3 regions of the Mesorhizobium silamurunense genome follow, and region 2 is predicted to be linked to each of the others. Evidence: predicted binding sites of a transcription regulator. Region 2 holds the regulator's gene; each other region holds the start of a gene.

Region 1 (6,809 bases), on a different contig from region 2:
CTGAAGGGCGAAGGCGTCACTATCATCTATATCAGCCATCGCATGGAGGAAGTGTTCGAGCTCGCAGACCGCGTCTCAGTGCTGCGCGACGGCACCCTTGTCGGCACCCGCAACATCGCCGAGACCAGCGAGCCGGAATTGGTCAAGCTGATGATCAACCGCTCGATCGAACAGATCTACCACAAGGAGCATTTCACGCCGGGAACGACGATCGTCGAGACAAGGAACCTTTCCGGCAGGGGTTTCGAAAACGTCTCGGTGACCGTCCGCGCCGGCGAGATCGTCGGCCTCTACGGCCTGATCGGCGCCGGCCGCAGCGAGTTCGTCACCACGCTCTATGGCCGCCACAGGAAGTCGGCCGGCCAGATCCTGTGGCAAGGCAAGGAGGTGCAGGTCAACTCCGAGCACGATGCGATCCGGCTCGGCATGGCGCTGGCGCCGGAAAGCCGCCGTGACCAGGGCCTTTGCCTCAACCTGCCGGTCGGCATGAACCTCAACCTGCCGATCTACAAGCGCATCTCGAACAATCTTCTGATCTCCAATGCGAAGGAGAAGGCCGAGGCCGACCGCCAGATCGCCGACCTGCGCATTAAGACGCCGACGCGCAATGCGCTCGCCTCCAGCCTCTCGGGCGGCAACCAGCAGAAGATCGTCATCGGCAAGTGGCTGGCGCACGGCGCCAAGCTGTTCATCTTCGACGAGCCGACGGTCGGCGTCGATGTCGGCACCAAGGCCGAGATCTATCGCCTGTTCTCGACGCTTCTGTCCAAGGGCGCCGGCATCATCCTGATCTCGTCCTATCTGCCCGAGGTCTATGAGCTGGCCGACACGCTGCACGTGTTCCGGCGCGGCAAGCTGGTCGCCACGCATGGTTTCCGCACCGCAAGCCACGAGGACATTTTGGGTCAGGCACTGGCCGAGAAACAAGAAAAATCGGGAGGACAAAAATGACCACCGAGGCGATCGCCGCCGAAAAACCCAAGCGCAATTTCAATGCCCTGTTCGGGCTGACGCTGCTTGGCCTGTTGCTGCTGATGTGGGTCGTGCTGGCTGTCGCCACGCCTTCCTTCGCCACGGCGCTCAACATCACCAACCTTTTGCGCCAGGGTTCGCTGATCGCCATCCTCGCGGTCGGCCAGACCTTCGTCATCATCACCGGCGGCATCGACCTCTCGGTTGGCGCCGTCGTCGGCTTCACCACCGTCATTGTTGCGCTGTTGATCAATGCCGGCTGGCCGATCTGGGCGGCCGTGCTGATCACCTTGCTGGCCGGCGTCGCCATCGGCCTGTTCCATGGCTTCGGCATCGTCAAGATGGGTCTGCCGCCCTTCATCATCACGCTGGCCACCATGACCTCGCTGCGCGGCATCGGCTTGCTGATGACCAACGGCAACTCGATCTCGATCAACAGCGATCCGTTCCAGGCCTTCTCGCGCGGCTCGCTGCTCGGCATCCCCTATCTCTTCTGGATGGTGATTCTGGTCGCCATACCGTCCTATGTCTTCCTGCATCACACGCGCTGGGGCCGCTATCTGTTCTCGGTCGGCTCCAATGCGGAGGCCGCGCGCCTGTCGGGCGTCAACGTCCCGCGCACCATCTTCATGGCCTATATCCTGTCCGGCCTGCTCGCCGCTTTCGTCGGCGTGCTGCTCGCATCGCGCATCGGCATCGGCAACCCGACGCAGGGCGACACCTATGAACTGCAGGCCATCGCCTCGTCGGTAATCGGCGGCACCTCGCTGTTCGGCGCCATAGGCTCGGTGCACGGCCCGCTGATCGGCTCCTTCATCCTTTCGACGATCAACAACGGCGCCAACCTGCTCAACGTCAACACCTTCTGGCAGCGCGTCATCACCGGCCTGCTGATCATCGTCATCGTTTATTTCGACGGCCTGCGCCGTCGCGGCAAGTGAACCATCTTTGAAACATGAGCGCCGGCCCGGCTCAGCCACCGGCCGGCGGTCTAGCAAATACTGGATTTGCGCATGAAAGCCGTCGTCTGCCGCTCGCCCGGCGATCTTGTTCTCGAGCACCGCCCGGCGCCGGGGACGCCGCCTGCCGGCTGGGCGCGGGTGGCGGTCAGCCATGTCGGCATCTGCGGCACCGACTACCACATCTTCGAAGGCAAGCACCCTTTCCTCGCCTATCCGCGCATCATGGGCCATGAGGTCTCGGGCACGGTCGTGGAGAGAGGTGAAGGCGTCGTCCTCGCCGTCGGCGAACCTGTGATCATCAATCCCTATCTCGCCTGCGGCAAGTGCATCGCCTGCCGGCACGGCAAGCCGAATTGCTGCGTCAGCATCGAGGTGCTGGGCGTGCATCGCGACGGCGCCATGTGCGACGAGGTCCTGGTGCCGGCGCAAAACCTTTACCCGGCAAACGGCCTCTCGCTGGCCGATGCGGCGGCGGTCGAATTCCTGGCGATCGGCGCGCACGCCGTGCGGCGGTCGCTTGGCGCGCCCGGCCAGCGCACGCTGGTCATCGGCGCCGGTCCGATCGGCCTCGGCACGGCGCTGTTTGCACGCATCGCCGGGCTCGACGTCGGCCTGCTCGACATGAGCACCGAGCGGCTCCGTTTCGCCGAAAGCGAGCTGGGTTTTGCCGCGCTCGACGGCTCGAAAGCGCCGGCGGCCGAACCGGTGCGGCAGGCGACCGGCGGCGAAGGCTTCGACATCGTGTTCGACGCCACCGGCAACACGCAGTCGGTGCAATCGGCCTTCGCCCATGTCGCGCATGGCGGCACACTGGTGCTGGTCAGCGTCGTCAAGGACGACATCACCTTCTCCGACCCCGAATTCCACAAGCGTGAGATGACCCTGGTCGGCAGCCGCAATGCGCTCCGTGCCGATTTCGACCACGTCGCCGCCTCGATCCGGAACGGCGCCGTGCCGCTGGCGAAGCTCGTCACGCATCGCACGACGCTTGGCGAAACACCACGTGATCTTGCGCGATGGGCGCATGAGAAATCCGGGCTGATCAAGGCCGTCATCGAGGTCGGGTGAGACGCGACTAATCGTTGACCGACAGCTTGAGCTCCACCCTCTCCGCCGGGAAACGCGACTCGGCGAACTGGATCGGCTGGCCGTCGAGCGTGACGTTCACGGCAACGGTGACCAGCACGATGGCGCCGGGCTGGAGGTCGAGATCGGCAAGGTCGTCCGCATCGGCGTGACGCGCCGACAGCACCGTTGAGTGCCTCAGATAATCGTTGATGGCGAAGCGCTTGAGCGAGGCGGTGATCGATCCCGTCTCAGCCATCGTCGTCTCGATGCCGGCAAAGCGCTTGGCGTCGAACCATGTCGTCGCCCGCGACACCGGATGCCCGTCGGCCTCGCCGCGCGTTTCCAGACGGATCACGGCGGATCCTCTGGCAATGCCGAGCGCCTCGGCGATGCGCCGGTTGGCCGGCTCCGTCGATGACGAAAGCAAGGCGATATGGCGTTCGGTCGTCTGGCCCTGAAGCCCTGTCGAAAAGCGCGTGCGCGCGCCGATCGGATAGGACAGACGCTTGCGCGACAAGACGAAGGTGCCGCGCCCCTGCTCGGCCCTCAGCACGCCTTCCTGCACCAGCGCGGCAATGGCGTTGCGCACCGTGTGGCGGTTGACGCCGTAGCGCTCTGCCAGCGCAACCTCAGGCGGCAGCGCCGCATTCTCCACGAAATCGCCATTCGCGATTCCCTGCAGGATCCTGTCGGCGATCTGCCGCCACAGCGATACGCCGTTGCGCCTCTCGATGCTGCTCGCCAGCCCGATCATCTCCCCACCCCAACGTCTTCCCGCTAACTTTTGCGCCTCTTGTCATCCACCCGTCATGGACTCCCGCTAACTGGTGAGTATAATTTGTATAGTTGTCTATATCAATAGACAAATTATCTATGCGAGGAGCGAAAGCGATGCGAGGACAGGAAGCGCGCGAGCAGGCCGAGCGGAAGGCTGTGATGGCGACGCTGGCGCACGCAGCGCCCGATGAGATCGCGCGGCTTTGGAGCGGCTCCGGCCTGCCCTCGGAAGCCGAACTGCTGCGCGGCCCGGCAACCGGATTGGTGACGGTGCGCGGGCGGATCGGCGGCGGCGGCGCACCCTTCGATGTCGGCGAGGCGACCGTCACCCGCGCCACGGTGCGGCTGCCGTCCGGACAGGTCGGCCATTCCTATGCGCTCGGCCGCGACAAGAAGAAGGCGAAGCTCGCGGCGATCGCCGACGCGCTCTGGCAGGACTCGGCCCATCGCGAAGCGGTCGAGACCAAGCTCGTCGTGCCGTTGCGCGCTGCACTCGAGGCGGCGCGCGAGACGCGGCGCGGCGAGACGGCGGCCACGAAAGTGGATTTCTTCACCATGGTGCGCGGAGAGGACTGATGGATATCGCCACGCAATCGATCGAGGGCGGCTTCGCCGATCCCGTCTTCAACGCCCAGGCCGTATTCCGCGCCATCATGGATGCCATGGCGCGCCCGGGCAGCGTCCAGGCGCTGTCTTCGCTCGCCCATCCGCCGGCGCCGCTGTCGGCGACTGCCGGCGCCGTGGTGCTGGCGCTCTGCGACAACGACACGCCGATCTGGCTCGACCCGCGGCTGCAGGCCGAAGCTTCCGTAAAGGCCTGGCTCGGTTTTCACACCGGCGCGCCCTTGGCCAACACGCCCCCCGACGCGCATTTCGCGTTTGTCGCCAACCCGGCGGAGATGGCGGCGCTCGACGGCTTTTCGCAAGGCACGCAAGAATATCCCGACCGCTCAACGACGCTGATCCTTTTGGTCGACGATCTCGCCTCCGGTCCGTCGCTGCTGCTCGAAGGACCCGGCATCGAGAAGACATCGATGATCGCGCCGACAGGCATGCCGCGCCATTTCGTCGAGCAGTGGAAGCAGAACAACCAGCGTTTCCCGCGCGGCGTCGACATCATCCTGGCGGCACCCGGCCACCTCGCCTGCTTGCCGCGCACCACCCTCATCAAGACGATGGAGGCATGACATGTATGTCGCGGTGAAAGGCGGCGAAGCCGCAATTGCCAACGCCCATCGCCTGCTGGCTGACCGCCGCCGCGGCGACCGCTCGGTGCCGGCGCTGCGCCTCGACCAGATCGTCGAGCAGTTGGCGCTCGGCGTCGACCGGGTGATGAGCGAAGGCTCGCTCTATGACCGCGAGCTCGCGGCTTTGGCCGTCGTCCAGGCGCGCGGCGACATGATCGAAGCGATCTTCCTGGTGCGCGCCTACCGCACCACGTTGCCGCGCTTTGGCTATACCAGCCCAGTCGACACCGGCGCCATGCAGATCGAGCGGCGCGTGTCGGCGACCTACAAGGACCTGCCCGGCGGCCAGGTGCTCGGCCCGACCTTCGACTATACCCACCGGCTGCTCGATCCGGAGCTTGCCGCCGGCGCCGATGTCGAGGCGCCCGCGCAACGCGAAGCCGGAGCGGAGGCCATGCCGCGCGTCTCCTCGATCCTCGCCCACGAAGGCCTGATCGAAGCCGATGGCGACATGCCGCTGGACCATGTGCCCGGCGACATCACCCGCGAGCCGCTGCAGTTCCCGATGGCGCGCGACATCCGCCTGCAGGCGCTGTCGCGCGGCGACGAAGGCTTCCTGCTCGCGCTCGGCTATTCGACGCAGCGCGGCTATGCCCGCAACCACCCCTTCGTCGGCGAAGTGCGCATCGGCGAGGTCGAGCTGGAACTCGACGTGCCGGAACTGCCTTTCGCCGTGCCGCTGGGATCCATCCGCGTCACCGAGTGCCAGATGGTCAACCAGTTCAGGGGCTCGGCCAAGGCGCCGCCGCAATTCACCCGCGGCTACGGTCTGGTCTTCGGGCAGAGCGAGCGCAAGGCGATGGCCATGGCGCTGTGCGACCGGGCGCTGCGCGCGAGCGAGCTTGGCGAGGATGTGATTGCCGCCGCGCAGGACGAGGAGTTCGTCATCTCGCACTCCGACAATGTCCATGCGACCGGCTTCGTCGAGCATTTGAAGCTGCCGCACTATGTCGACTTCCAGGCCGAGCTCGACCTGGTCCGCCGCATGCGCGCCGAATACGAGGCGCGGGAAAATGAGGACAAGGTGGAAGAGAAGAGGGAGGCCGCGGAATGATACTAGAAGCCGCCTGCGTGACCGCCGCCATCTGGCGAACTGGCACTGCTTCCTGCGTAGCCGCTGGCTCCGCTAACGGTCTCGCCCTGCGGGGCATCCTTTGGCGCAGGAAGAAACATCCTGCGAAGCGCAAACGCGGCAACGCCGGCGAAGACCAGCAACAGCACTCCGAGATGCATCCATCCGGTAGAGCTCATTTGGCCCTGCCTCCCTGGACGCCAATTCGATAGCATGAAGCGGACGTGATCGCCATGACCGACATCGCCACCTACAACTTCGCCTATCTCGATGAACAGACCAAGCGGATGATCCGCCGCGCCATCCTCAAGGGCATCGCCATTCCCGGCTACCAGGTGCCCTTCGCCTCGCGCGAGATGCCGATGCCCTATGGCTGGGGCACCGGCGGCGTACAGGTCACCGCCTCGATCATCGGCCCGGATGATGTGCTGAAGGTCATCGATCAGGGCGCCGACGACACCACCAACGCGGTCTCGATCCGCGCCTTCTTCAAAAAGGTCGCCAATGTCGCCGTCACCACCGAGACCGCGACGGCGACGATCATCCAGACCCGCCACCGCATCCCCGAGCATCCGCTCACCGCAGGCCAGGTGCTGGTCTTCCAGGTGCCGATCCCCGAGCCGCTGCGCTTCCTCGAGCCGCGCGAGACCGAGACGCGCAAGATGCATGCGCTGGAGGAATACGGCCTCATGCATGTGAAGCTTTACGAGG
Region 2 (6,809 bases):
GTCACCGCGCATGCGCTGAAGGGGGACCGAGAGCGCTGCCTGGAAGCTGGCATGGACGACTACCTGCCGAAGCCGATCAGCCCGAAGGCGCTACTCGAGAAGCTCGAAAGATGGCTCGGGTCGGACGCGGAAGTCCGGCGCAGCGCCGGCTAACAGCCTTTTTCTGCTTCGCGGCGTCGTCCTCCACGGGCATCGTCCGCAGACCGGACGCGGGCATATGGTGTGATCGCACCATACAAAACGAAGGCCAAGTCGGGACAATGGTCACTGTCGATTCCGCCCTTCGGTTACGGGCGGGAGCAGCGACCGCCGGCAAGGAACAGCGTCGACTCTACCCCAACGGACCCTGTTTTCGGCGATGGCTAGGCCATGATCCGCTCTGGCGCACAGGCAACGCGCTCTCGTCCGGATTTTATTTCCCGGCGGCCGTGATCCGGCCGCCGGGATAATTTTTGATTCAAAAGTCAGACAAGTTACTGATTCCCGCGGCAAACTCCGGCTGGTCCGCAAAAGGCGGACGCAGGCCCTCCAGGCATCCCCGTTCAGGCGTTACCCGGCTGACACGAAACTGTCATGCGACTGTAATAATCGAGGGCTATTGCGCTCACCGGGCGCCGATAGAACGGGTGCCGAAAGACCATATTCCGAACAGGAGCAGGCCACATGAGACATTTCATCCGCTCGGCGGCCGTTGCGATTGCAATGGCTGCGGCATCCACGCTTTCCCTCTCCGCCGCGATGGCGGCCGATATCTCGGGCGCCGGCGCCACCTTCCCCTATCCGATCTACGCGAAGTGGGCCGATGCCTACAAAAAGGAGACCGGCACCGGTCTCAACTATCAGTCGATCGGCTCCGGCGGCGGCATCAAACAGATCAAAGCCAAGACTGTGACCTTCGGCGCTTCCGACGCGCCGCTGAAGGGCGATGAACTGGAGTCCACCGGGCTCGCGCAGTTCCCGATGGTGATGGGCGGCATCGTTCCGGTCGTCAACCTCGAAGGCATCAAGCCGGGCGAACTGGTGCTCGACGGCCCGACGTTGGCCGACATCTTCATCGGCAAGATCGCCAACTGGAACGACGAAGCGATCAAGAAGCTCAATCCCGATCTCAAGCTGCCCGACCAGGCGATCGCGGTCGTCCACCGCTCGGACGGCTCGGGCACCACGTTCAACTTCAGCTACTATCTGGCCGACGTCAGCGCCGACTGGAAGTCGAAGGTCGGCGTCGACAAGGCGCTCGAGTGGCCGGTGGGCATCGGCGCCAAGGGCAATGAAGGCGTCGCAAACAACGTCTCGCAGACCGGCGGTGCGATCGGCTATGTCGAGTACGCCTACGCCAAGCAGAACAAGCTGACCTACACCGACCTGATCAACAAGGACGGCAAGAAGATCGAGCCGACGGCAGCGGCCTTCTCGGCTGCCGCGGCCAATGCCGACTGGAGCTCGCAGCCGGGCTACGGCGTCATCCTGGCCAACCAGGCCGGCGCCGAATCCTGGCCGATGACCTCCGCTACCTGGATCCTCCTCTACAAGAAGCCCGACGATGCGGCGGCCACGACCGAAGCACTGAAGTTTTTCGCCTGGTCCTACGCCAAGGGCGACGAAATGGCTGCCGGGCTCGACTACGTTCCGATGCCGGACGCGGTCGTGAAGAGCGTCGAGGAAATGTGGGGCAAGGACATCGTCGACAAGGACGGCAAGCCGCTGTTCTCGGGGATGTAATTTGCGGAATTGAGGAGGGCGCTTCCGGCGCCCTCCTGTCTCTCTTTCGAAATGCGAGGGGCTAGATGACTGCCGTCTCCGAAGCCGTGACACCGTCCGCCATGCGGACCAGAGAAGCGACAGTGCGGCGCTTTGCGCTCACCGACACGATCTTCCGGACGGCCACGCGCCTTTCCGCCATCCTCGTGCTGGTTCTTCTCGGCGGCGTCGCCATCTCGCTGATAACCGGTTCATGGCAGGCGCTGTCGAAGTTCGGCTTCTCCTTCCTGACCACCGAATCCTGGAACCCGGTCACCGAGAATTTCGGCGCTCTCGCGCCCATCTACGGCACCGTCGTCACCTCGGCCATTGCCATCCTGATCGCGGTTCCGATCGGCATCGGCATTGCCATTTTCCTCACCGAGCTCTGCCCGCGCCCGCTCAGGCGCCCGATCGGCATTGCGGTCGAGCTGCTCGCCGGCATTCCCTCGATCATCTACGGCATCTGGGGTCTGTTCGTCTTCGCGCCGTTCCTGCAGACGACGGTGCAGCCCTTCATCATCAACGTCTTCCACAACGTCCCGGGCCTCTCCAGCCTGTTCGCTGGTCCGCCTTACGGCATCGGCCTGCTGACGTCATCGCTCATTCTTGCCATCATGGTTCTGCCTTTCATCACCTCGATCACCAAGGACGTGTTCGATACGGTGCCCGCGGTGCTCAAGGAATCGGCCTATGGCATCGGCTGCACGACCTGGGAAGTGACCCGGCGCGTGACCATTCCCTACACTCGCGTCGGCATCATGGGCGGCGTCATGCTCGGTCTTGGCCGCGCGCTCGGCGAAACGATGGCCGTCACCTTCGTCATCGGCAACGCACACCGCATCAGCGCCTCGCTGTTTGCGCCGGGAACGACGATCTCGGCGACCATCGCCAACGAGTTCACCGAGGCCGATGGCGAGCTCTACACATCCTCGCTGGTGTCGCTCGGCCTGATCCTCTTCATCATCACCTTCATCATCCTCGCCATCGCGCGCTACATGTTGTTGCGCATCGATAGCCGCACGGGAGCCTGACCGATGTCGGTAGCCATGTCGCTTCATCAGAGACGCAAGCGCAAGAATGGCGTGATGATGGCGCTGTGCGTCATCGCCGCGGGCATCGGCCTTGCCTGGCTGGCGCTGATCCTTGGCGCGCTGGTCTATAAGGGCCTGTCCGGCGTCTCGCTTTCGGTGTTCACGGAAATGACGCCGCCGCCCGGCGACGCCGGCGGCCTGCTCAACGCCATCTACGGCAGCATCGTGATGACCATCATCGGCATCATCGTCGGCACGCCGATCGGCGTGCTCGCCGGAACCTATATGGCCGAGTACGGTCGCTTCTCGCGTCTCACCACGGTGGTGCGTTTCATCAACGACATCCTGTTGTCGGCGCCGTCGATCATCGTCGGCCTGTTCGTCTATGAGCTGCTGGTGCGCCCGATGGGCCATTTCTCGGCGATCGCCGGCGCGGTGGCGCTGTCCATCCTGGTGATCCCTGTCGTGGTGCGCACCACCGAGGACATGCTCAACCTTGTGCCCAACGCGCTGCGCGAAGCCGGCACCGCCATCGGCGCGCCGCGCTGGGTGGTGATCCGCTCCGTCGCTTATCGCGCCGCGCTTTCCGGCATCGTCACCGGCATATTGCTGGCGATCGCCCGCATTTCGGGCGAGACGGCGCCACTGCTCTTCACCGCGCTCAACAATCAGTTCTGGTCGAGCAATCTCAACGCGCCGATGGCCAGCCTGCCGGTGACCATCTTCCAGTTTGCGCTCAGCCCCTATGAGGAATGGCAGCAGCTGGCCTGGACGGGCGCACTCATAATCACCCTGACGGTTCTCGGGCTGAGCATTTTCGCCCGCAGCCTTACCGGACGCAGAGAGGACAGATGAAACCGATGTTGTCCACCGACCTTAACGTAGCCGAGACGGCCGTCGAGAAGGCTAAGATCGAGGTCAAGAACCTCAACTTCTACTATGGCCAGTCGAAGGCGCTGAAGGACATCAACCTGTCGCTGCCGGAGCGCAGCGTCACCGCCTTCATCGGACCGTCGGGCTGCGGGAAGTCGACGCTGCTGCGCGTGCTGAACCGCATCTACGAACTTTACCCGAAGCAGAGCGCCGAGGGTCAGGTGCTGCTCGACGGCAAGAACATCCTCGACCGCTCGCAGGATCTCAATCTGCTCAGGACCAAGATCGGCATGGTGTTCCAGAAGCCGACTCCGTTCCCGATGTCTATCTACGAGAACATCGCCTTCGGCGTCAGGCTGTATGAGAAGATCAGCAAGGCCGAGATGGACAACCGCGTCGAGCAGGCGCTGAAGCGTGCGGCGCTTTGGAACGAGGTCAAGGACAAGCTCAATGCCAGTGGCCTCAGCCTCTCCGGCGGCCAGCAGCAGCGGCTCTGCATCGCCCGCACGGTAGCGGTGAAGCCGGAGGTCATCCTGCTCGACGAGCCGGCCTCGGCGCTCGATCCGCTGTCGACCGCCAAGATCGAGGAGCTGATAGACGAGCTGCAGGCCGACTACACGATCGTGATCGTCACCCACAACATGCAGCAGGCGGCGCGCGTGTCGCGGCAGACGGCGTTCATGTATCTCGGCGAGCTGGTCGAGTTCGACCGGACCGAGAAGATATTCACCTCGCCTCGCGAGAAGCGCACGCAGGACTACATCACCGGCCGCTTCGGCTGAGTTCATACGAGGACACAATCATGGCCCATACGGTCGCTTCCTTCGACGAGGATCTGAGGCAGATCAGCCAGCTCATCCGTGACATGGGCGATCTTGCCGGCTCGATGGTCGGCGCGTCGACCAAGGCTCTGCTGAACTCCGACAACGCGATGGCGCAGCGCGTGGTCTCCGACGATGCCATCATGGACGCGCGGCAGCGCGAGCTCGACGATCGCGCCATCACGCTGATCGCGAAACGCCAGCCGATGGCCGACGACCTGCGCAGCGTGGTCGGCGCGATCCGCATGGCCGGCGATCTCGAGCGCATCGGCGATCTTGCCAAGAATATCGCCAAGCGCGTCGGCTCCGTCGGCGTCAGCGCCGCGCCGCGCGACCTATCGCACTCCATCGACTCGATGGCGCAACTGGTGCTGATCCAGGTCCAGGGCGTGATCGAGGAATACACGGCGGGCGACGCCGCGGCGCTCGCCAAGCTCAGGAACGACGACGAGCGCATCGACGTCAAATACACCTCCGTCTTCCGCGAGCTGCTGACCTACATGATGGAGGATCCGCGCAACATCACGGCCTGCACGCATCTTCTGTTCTGCGCCAAGAATCTGGAGCGCATCGGCGACCATGTGACCAATATCGCCGAGAACGCCTACTATGTGCTGACCGGCACGCAATTGCCCGCGAACCGTCCGAAACAGGACGAAACGGCGATGTCGGCGCCGGCGGCCTGACAGCGAAGGTACCTGCTATATGATCGCGCCACGCATCATGGTGGTGGAGGACGAGGAGCCGCTGGGGGTGCTGCTCCGCTACAACCTCGAATCCGAGGGCTATCAGGTCGAGGTGGTTACCCGCGGTGACGAAGCCGAGATCCGCCTGCAGGAGAACGTGCCCGACCTTCTGGTGCTCGACTGGATGGTGCCGGCGGTTTCCGGCATCGAGCTTTGCCGGCGGCTCAGGATGCGGCCCGAGACAGAACGGCTGCCTATCATCATGCTGACCGCGCGCGGCGAGGAAAGCGACAGGGTGCGCGGCCTCTCGACGGGCGCCGACGATTACCTGGTCAAGCCGTTCTCGACGCCGGAATTCATGGCCAGGGTCAAGGCGCTGTTGCGCCGCGCCAAGCCGGAAGTGCTGTCCAGCGTGCTCAAGGTCGGCGACATCGTGCTCGACCGTGAATCGCACCGCGTCTACCGCAAGAAGAGCGAGATCAGGCTCGGCCCGACCGAGTTCCGGCTGCTCGAATTCATGATGCGCCATCCCGGCCGGGTGTTCTCGCGCAGCCAGTTGCTCGACAATGTCTGGGGCGAGACGATCTATATCGACGAGCGTACGGTCGACGTGCATGTCGGACGCCTGCGCAAGGCGGTCAACAACGGCCGCATGCCGGACGTGATCCGGACCATCCGCGGGGCGGGCTACGCGATCAGGGAAGATTAACGATGCGCTGATATGCAGGTGCGGCCGGCCTGCGACCAGCCCGTTTACCGACCGGATTTGATGATCTTCGCCTCGCGCACAAGCGAGTTCAGTTCAAGCCCATCGGGAAGATGAGTTCGAGCGCTTGATTTTCGGGAATGCCGGTATCTTTAACAAGCAGCTGAACGATAGCGTCGACCGGCTTGCTCCTCTCCGGCTCTATTGGCGAATAACAATAACGACCGTCGCGCGTTATCGTTCCGTAAGCATATTTTGATATTGAAAAACGCCGATCTGGATTTATAAAAATCGACGTTTCCCATTGCTTCCCTGAGGAGAGCTGCGATGGATAACGTCCGGAGAAACGAAGCCAAATCCCCCAAAATCGAAGTGATTGAAACCTGCGGCGAATGGTTCGTTCGGGTGATCGAGGATGGTGGAGAAGCCACCACCTCATTCGAGCTTGAGACCTTCGCTATGGTCTATGCCGCACCTCATTCGAGCTTGAGACCTTCGCTATGGTCTATGCCGAAGGCCAGCGATTACGACTTGGTCTAGAAAAGGTCTAGCCCGCACCGGGAGTAGCCGGCTACTCCCCGTGTATGGTCCGGCCTGCGATCCTGTGTCACCAGAAAGAAAGCAGGCCGGACCATCTGGTCAACCCGGACGGACGGGGCCGGTTCCATGCCAGCGGATGAACTCGACTTCCTTTCCTGGAAAATGCTGGCGTTGAGCCGCGACCATTTAAGTCGGGCTTCGGACTGGTACGGATTGAATCGCCTTTTCGAGCGGCGCTGTTGGTGGCAGAATATAGGCAGGGTTATCGAGGGCGGCTGTCATGCCTCTCTCAGGCCACGGCGGAGTGTTCGGTCCCGCTGATCTGGATACGCTCCAGCGGGTATTTGACAGGCTGTGCACCGAGCGCCGGCTAGCCCTAAAGGACAAAGATCAGAGAGAAGAACTCGCT
Region 3 (6,809 bases), on a different contig from region 2:
TGGACAAGATAATGCGAGGACACCTCGCTTGCCGGATCGCACAGCCACGCCTCGGCGCTGGCCCCCGTCGCCATGCCGGTATAGTGCAGCACGATCATGTCGGGCCTGAGTGTGTCGCGCCGCGGACCGAAATTCGGCGACACCCTGACCTCGGCACCCGGCTGGTCGGGCAAAAAACCGCTCATACGTGCCTGAGGCCCCGTTCGATCATCTCATAGGCCGCATTGATCGCGGCGACCCTTGTCGTGGCGATCTTGATGAATTCCTGCGGCAGGCCGCGCGCGATCAGCCTGTCGGGGTGATTGTCGGAGATCAGCTTGCGATAGCGCTTCCTGACCTCCTCGAACGGCTTCCCCCGCTCGATGCCCAGAATAATATAGGGATCGGCGGCGCCGAGATTGACGTGCCGCGACAGGATCGCCTGGTAGTGCGCCTCATCGATCCGGAAGATCTCTGCGATGCGATGCAGGAATTGCCCTTCCCGCTCGTGGATCAGCCCGTCGGCCTTGGCGATATGGAACAGCCCGTCGAGTATGTCTTCCAGCATCATGCAATTCGCATGGCCGGAACCGCATAGCTGCGCCATGCGCTGGGCATAGATTTCAAACCCGGCAACGTCGCGCTTGGCGAGGTCGTAAAGGCGCGCCACGTTGCGCGTTTCCTTGGGCGGCACTTCGAAGATTTCCTGGAAGGCGCGCACCTCGTCCTGGGAGACGATGCCGTCGGCCTTGGCCATCTTGGCCGAGAGCGCGATCATCGCTACCGAGAAGGCAACGCGCCGGCGCAGGTCCGCGTCGCCGGAGAACACGGTCCGCACGGCCTCGACGACATCGGCGACGCCCGAGGACGCCGACGACGAAACACGAGCGATGAAGTCGCCGAGGCGGTCCCAAATCGACATGCCGGCTTCTTAGTGCGAACCGGGCACCGCTATCAAGCCGGGACAATGCCGCAGGTCGAACGGCGTTTGATGGCAGTCCCGCCAAAAGAAAGGCCGGCGCAAGGCCGGCCTTCCGATTTCATTGGACAGATTTCTACTGCGCCGGTGCAGCAGGAGGTGTTGCCGGAGCCGGTTCGGCAGGCTTCGAAGCGTCAGGCGAGGCTGGCTTCATCGGCTGCTCGTTGGCCGGCGGGTTGGTGCTCTGGGTGGTCGTTTTGTCCGTGCCGGTGCCGCTGTCGCTGCAAGCCGCGACCCCCAGCAGGGCGAGCGCCGAAACAGACGCCAGAATGAGCTTCTTCATGATATCTCTCCTTCAGCAAGCGTTCACGTTTCGGTGAACGGCCACAAGAGAAATGCATCGAGCGGCTCACAGGTTTCGTAACGTTGCGTTTCCAAATGTAACATCAACTTGCGATTGCCGCCGAAACGGCGAACTAACAGAGCAAGCGCTCGCACAGATTGGATAGGCAGAATGACGGAAGCCGCGGTGAACAAAAAATGGGATTTCTGGATCGACCGGGGCGGCACGTTCACCGACATCATCGGCCGTGACCCGCGAGGACAATTGCATCCCCGAAAGCTATTGTCGGAGAACCCTGAGGCCTATGCCGATGCCGCCATCCAGGGCATCCGTGACCTGCTTGGGCTGAAAACCGGTGCGACCATCCCCCCTGGCCGGATCGGCGACATTAAGATGGGCACCACGGTCGCCACAAATGCGCTGCTCGAGCGGAAGGGCGACCGGGTGCTCCTGCTCACCACCAAGGGCTTTCGCGACGCGCTGCGCATCGCCTATCAGGCGCGTCCGGATATTTTTGCCAAGGAAATCGTCCTTCCGGAACAACTCTACGAGCGCGTGATCGAGATCGACGAGCGCGTGCGCGCCGATGGCTGCGTCGAGCGGCTGCTCGACATCGCCGCCTGCCGCCCGGCGATAGAGCAGGCCAAGGCCGACGGCATCGACGCGGTCGCCGTCGTCTTCATGCATGCCTGGAAATATCCCGACCACGAGAAAGCGGTAGCAAAAGTCTGCCTCAAGATCGGCTTCAGACAGGTCTCGGTCAGCCACGAGGTCTCGCCGCTCATCAAGCTGGTCGGCCGCGGCGACACCACTGTGGTCGACGCCTATCTGTCGCCGATCCTGTCACGCTACGTGCAGAAGGTGGCAGGCGAGTTGGGTGCCGGCCCACGCCTGATGTTCATGATGTCGTCGGGCGGGCTGACCGCCGCCGACATGTTCCAGGGCAAGGATGCGCTGCTATCGGGTCCGGCCGGCGGCGTCGTCGGTATGGTCGAGACGGCGAAGCTCGCCGGCTTCGAAAAGGTCATCGGCTTCGACATGGGTGGCACCTCGACCGACGTCGCCCATTACGACGGCGAATATGAACGCGCCTTCGACACCGAAGTCGCCGGCGTGCGTATCCGCGCGCCGATGATGCGCATTCATACTGTCGCTGCCGGCGGCGGCTCGATCCTGCATTACGAGGCCGGCCGCTTCCGTGTCGGCCCGGACTCCGCCGGCGCCAATCCCGGCCCGGCCGCTTACCGACGTGGCGGGCCGCTCGCCGTCACCGACGCCAATGTGATGCTCGGCAAGCTGCAGCCCGATGTCTTCCCGGCGATCTTCGGTCCCGGCCAGGACCAGCCGCTCGACGTCGGCACCGTGCGCGAAGAATTCGCGGCGCTCGCTACCGAGATCGGCGATGGGCGCTCGCCGGAAGCGGTGGCCGAGGGCTTCGTCACCATCGCCGTCGAGAACATGGCCAACGCCATCAAGAAGATTTCGGTGCAGCGCGGCTACGATGTCACCGAATATCTCTTGAACTGCTTCGGCGGCGCCGGCGGCCAGCATGCCTGCCTGGTCGCAGATGCGCTCGGCATGGAAGCGGTGCTCATCCATCCCTTCTCGGGCCTGCTTTCGGCTTACGGCATCGGGCTGTCGACAGTTTTTGCCTCGCGCCAGCAGGCGCTGCTGAAGCCGCTCGCCGAAGAGTCCCGCTCCTCGATCGAAGAACTGATTGCGGCTTTGCGCCAAAGTGTCGTCGCCGAACTTGCGGCGCAAGGCATTGCGGAAGCCGCCATCGCCTCGAGACCGGTCCTGCAGATCCGTTATGACGGCACGGACACGACTTTGCCGGTGAATTTCGAGCATGGCTCGATTTTCCGCGCCAGAAGCGATTTCGAGGCCGCCCACAAGGCCCAATTCGGCTTCGTCTACGAAAACAAGCCTATGATCATCGAGGCGGTTGGCGTCGAAGGCAGCGATGTCGGGACCGCTGCGCGCGACGAAAATGAATCAAGCCTCGAAGACAAGGCGGCAAGCCCCTGGCAGACCCGGCAATTCTTCGCCGACGGCGCCTGGCGTGATGCCGGTATCTTCCGGCGCGAGGATCTGAAGCCCGGCCATAAGGTGGCGGGTCCCGCCCTCGTCATCGAGCCGAACCAGACCATCGTCGTCGAACCGGGCTGGCAGGCCATGATCACGGCCCTGAACCATGTCCTGTTGCGCCGCATCGAAAAGAAACGCCGGCAGGCGGCGCTCGGCACCGAGGCCGATCCGGTGATGCTGGAGGTCTTCAACAACCTTTTCATGTCGATCGCGGAGCAGATGGGCGTGACGCTGCAGAACACCGCCTATTCCGTCAACATCAAGGAGCGGTTGGATTTCTCCTGCGCCGTGTTCGACCGTCACGGCGCGCTGGTCGCCAACGCGCCGCACATGCCGGTGCATCTGGGATCCATGGACCGCTCGGTCGAAACCGTCATCCGCCTGAATTCGGGCGATATCCATCCGGGCGACGTCTTCGCGCTCAACGCGCCTTACAATGGCGGCACGCATTTGCCCGATATCACTGTGGTGACGCCGGTATTCGATGACGCCCGCAAGGAAATCCTGTTCTGGGCAGCCTCGCGCGGGCACCACGCCGACGTCGGCGGCACGGCGCCGGGCTCGATGACGCCTTTAGCCACCACCGTCGACGAGGAAGGGGTGCTGTTCGACAATTTCCGCATCGTCGATCGCGGCCGCTTCCGCGAGAAGGAGCTCGAGGCGCTCCTGACCGACCATCCCTACCCCGCCCGCAATCCCGCGCAGAACATCGCCGACCTCAAGGCGCAGATCGCCGCCAATGAAAAAGGCGTGGCGGAGTTGCGCAAGATGGTCGGGCATTTCGGCCTCGATGTCGTCGAGGCCTATATGGGCCATGTCCAGGACAATGCCGCCGAGAGCGTGCGCCGTGTGCTGGAACGGCTGCCCGACAGCTCCGACTACGAATACCCCACCGACACCGGCCAGGCGATCAAGGTGAAGATCACTATCGACCGGGAAAAGCGCCAGGCGACGGTCGATTTCACCGGCACTTCGCCCGTGATGAAGAACAATTTCAACGCGCCGGAGCCGGTGGCGCGAGCCGCCGTGCTCTATGCCTTCCGCGTCATGGTCGAGGACATGATCCCGATGAATGCCGGATGTCTGCGGCCGATCAACATCGTCATTCCCGACGGCTGCATGCTGAAGCCCGCCTACCCGGCCGCGGTCGTCGCCGGCAATGTCGAGACCTCGCAGCATGTCACCAACGCGCTGTTCGGCGCCATGGGCGCGATGGCCAACGCGCAAGGCACGATGAACAACCTCACCTTCGGCAACAAGCAATACCAGTATTACGAAACGATCTGCTCCGGCTCGCCGGCCGGCCGGATGAATTCCGGCCGCGGCTTTGCCGGCACTTCCGGCGTCCACACGCACATGACCAATTCGCGACTCACCGATCCGGAGGTGCTGGAATTGCGCTTCCCTGTCGTGCTCGAGGACTTCCACATCCGCGAGGGCTCCGGCGGCAAGGGCAAATGGAACGCCGGCGACGGCACCAAGCGCACCATCCGCTTCTTGGAGATGATGGAGTGCGCCATCCTCTCCTCGCACCGCAACCGGCCGCCGCAGGGTCTCGACGGCGGCGGCGATGGCGAGGCAGGCTCGACCAAGGTCAGACGCAACGACGGCTCGGTCGACGTGCTGAAGGCCTGCGACCAGACGACGCTCGATGCCGGCGAGGCCGTCATCGTCATCACGCCGACGCCCGGCGGATTCGGCAAGGCGTAAGGAAGGCGTCAACTTAATGCATGTTGCGCAAAAGAGTGCAGCGGTTTTGCGAAAACGAGATGCATAAAAACAAAGACCTAAAGCACGTCGCCCGAATCCGTTTCAGCGCGACGCGCTTTAACGTCAACAGCCTGTCACCCGCCTGTCACAACGCTGCGCTACCCGCTTGCGCCAACGCAAACGGGGAATCACTTCGCCATGTCGGATGTCTCGGGAGAACTCGTTTTTCGGCGCGGCAAGGAAGTTGGAAAAGCGGTCTATCAGAACAGCGCATTGTCGAAGGACGGCATTTCCGAGCGGCTTTTCGCCTTCCTGTTCTCCGGCCTCGTCTATCCGCAGATCTGGGAAGACCCCGATGTCGACATGGACGCCATGCAGCTCGGCGCCGGGCATCGGATCGTCACAATCGCGTCAGGCGGCTGCAACATCCTGGCTTACCTCACCCGCTCGCCGGCCCGGATCGATGCGGTCGACCTCAACGCCGCGCACGTCGCGCTGAACCGCATGAAGTTGGAAGCGGTTCGCCATCTGCCCTCGCAGGGCGACCTGTTTCGTTTCTTCGGCGCCGCCGACACCAGCCACAATTCGGAAGCCTACGACCGCTTCATCGCACCGCATCTCGATCCGGTCAGCCGCCACTACTGGGAGCGTAGGAACTGGCGTGGCAGGCGCCGTATCTCGGTCTTCGACCGCAACTTCTATCAGACCGGCCTGCTTGGCCTTTTCATCGCCATGGGCCATCGGGTGGCAAAACTGTTCGGTGTCGATCCGGCCGGCATCATGAAGGCCGAGAACATCGGCGAGCAGCGTCGCTTCTTCAACGAGGAATTGGCGCCGGTCTTCGACAGAAAGCTCCTGCGCTGGGCGACATCGCGCAAGGCCTCGCTGTTCGGTCTCGGCATCCCGCCGGCGCAGTACGACTCGCTGATCACCTCCGGCGACGGCTCGATGGCGAGCGTCTTGAAGGCGCGGCTGGAAAAGCTCGCCTGCGACTTCCCGCTGAAAAACAACTATTTCGCCTGGCAGGCGTTTGCCCGCCGTTACCCGGAGCCCGGCGAAGCTGCCCTTCCCGCCTATCTGGAACAGCGCAACTACAAGACGATCCGCACCAACATCGATCGCGTCGCCATCCATCATGCAAATCTGATCAAGTTCCTGGCCGGCAAGGACGCTGGCTCGGTCGACCGCTTCGTCCTGCTCGATGCGCAGGACTGGATGACCGACGACCTGCTTAACGATTTGTGGACCGAGATCACCCGCACGGCCTCGGTCGGCGCCCGCGTGATCTTCCGCACCGCGGCCGAGCCCAGTCTGCTACCGGGCCGCGTCTCCAATTCCCTGCTCGACCAGTGGCACTATGAGAACGAGGCTTCGCGCGAATTCTCGGCCAGGGACCGCTCAGCGATCTATGGCGGCTTCCATCTTTATGTGAAGCGCGCGGCATGAGCACGACGGAACTGCCGGCCAGCCATGCCGAACTGATGGACGGCGTCTATCGCTGGCAGCGCCACATCTACGACCTCACCCGCAAATTCTATCTGCTCGGCCGCGACCGGCTGATCGCCGGCCTCGACGTGCCGTCAGGCGGCAGCGTGCTCGAGCTCGGTTGCGGCACCGGCCGCAACATCGTGCTGGCCGCCCGCCGCTATCCGGATGCCCGCTTCTTCGGCCTCGACATCTCGGCAGAAATGCTGGAGACGGCGAATGCCGCGATAGCCCGTGAAGGTCTGGCAGCGAAGGTCAACCTCGCGCGCGGTGACGCCACCGACT

The links. The regulator PhoB, encoded in region 2, activates phosphate uptake and scavenging genes when phosphate is short. The targets are predictions, from matches to a motif close to TGTCATNNANCTGTCAT.
Region 1: a site for PhoB is predicted at 3,797-3,813, ahead of phnF (phosphonate metabolism transcriptional regulator PhnF). Genes of this name have one in related genera too.
Region 3: a site for PhoB is predicted at 5,172-5,188, ahead of AU465_RS01160 (BtaA family protein). Genes of this name have one in related genera too.

Annotation. Positions count from the first base shown of each region.
Region 1 covers NZ_LPVS01000079.1:23,547-30,355, forward strand. The annotation lists gene AU465_RS22460 (sugar ABC transporter ATP-binding protein) at 1-951, shown strand, start outside; gene AU465_RS22465 (ABC transporter permease) at 948-1,913, shown strand; gene AU465_RS22470 (zinc-binding alcohol dehydrogenase family protein) at 1,986-3,002, shown strand; gene phnF (phosphonate metabolism transcriptional regulator PhnF) at 3,010-3,756, opposite strand; gene phnG (phosphonate C-P lyase system protein PhnG) at 3,894-4,355, shown strand; gene phnH (phosphonate C-P lyase system protein PhnH) at 4,355-4,966, shown strand; gene AU465_RS22490 (carbon-phosphorus lyase complex subunit) at 4,968-6,080, shown strand; gene AU465_RS22495 (alpha-D-ribose 1-methylphosphonate 5-phosphate C-P-lyase PhnJ) at 6,332-6,809, shown strand, end outside.
Region 2 covers NZ_LPVS01000070.1:201,079-207,887, reverse strand. The annotation lists gene AU465_RS20290 (response regulator) at 1-153, shown strand, start outside; gene pstS (phosphate ABC transporter substrate-binding protein PstS) at 664-1,722, shown strand; gene pstC (phosphate ABC transporter permease subunit PstC) at 1,788-2,774, shown strand; gene pstA (phosphate ABC transporter permease PstA) at 2,778-3,629, shown strand; gene pstB (phosphate ABC transporter ATP-binding protein PstB) at 3,626-4,429, shown strand; gene phoU (phosphate signaling complex protein PhoU) at 4,447-5,154, shown strand; gene phoB (phosphate regulon transcriptional regulator PhoB) at 5,174-5,863, shown strand; gene AU465_RS20255 (hypothetical protein) at 6,188-6,400, shown strand.
Region 3 covers NZ_LPVS01000010.1:44,395-51,203, forward strand. The annotation lists gene AU465_RS01140 (N-acetylmuramoyl-L-alanine amidase) at 1-185, opposite strand, end outside; gene AU465_RS01145 (J domain-containing protein) at 182-901, opposite strand; gene AU465_RS01150 (hypothetical protein) at 1,035-1,241, opposite strand; gene AU465_RS01155 (hydantoinase B/oxoprolinase family protein) at 1,428-5,039, shown strand; gene AU465_RS01160 (BtaA family protein) at 5,238-6,485, shown strand; gene AU465_RS01165 (class I SAM-dependent methyltransferase) at 6,482-6,809, shown strand, end outside.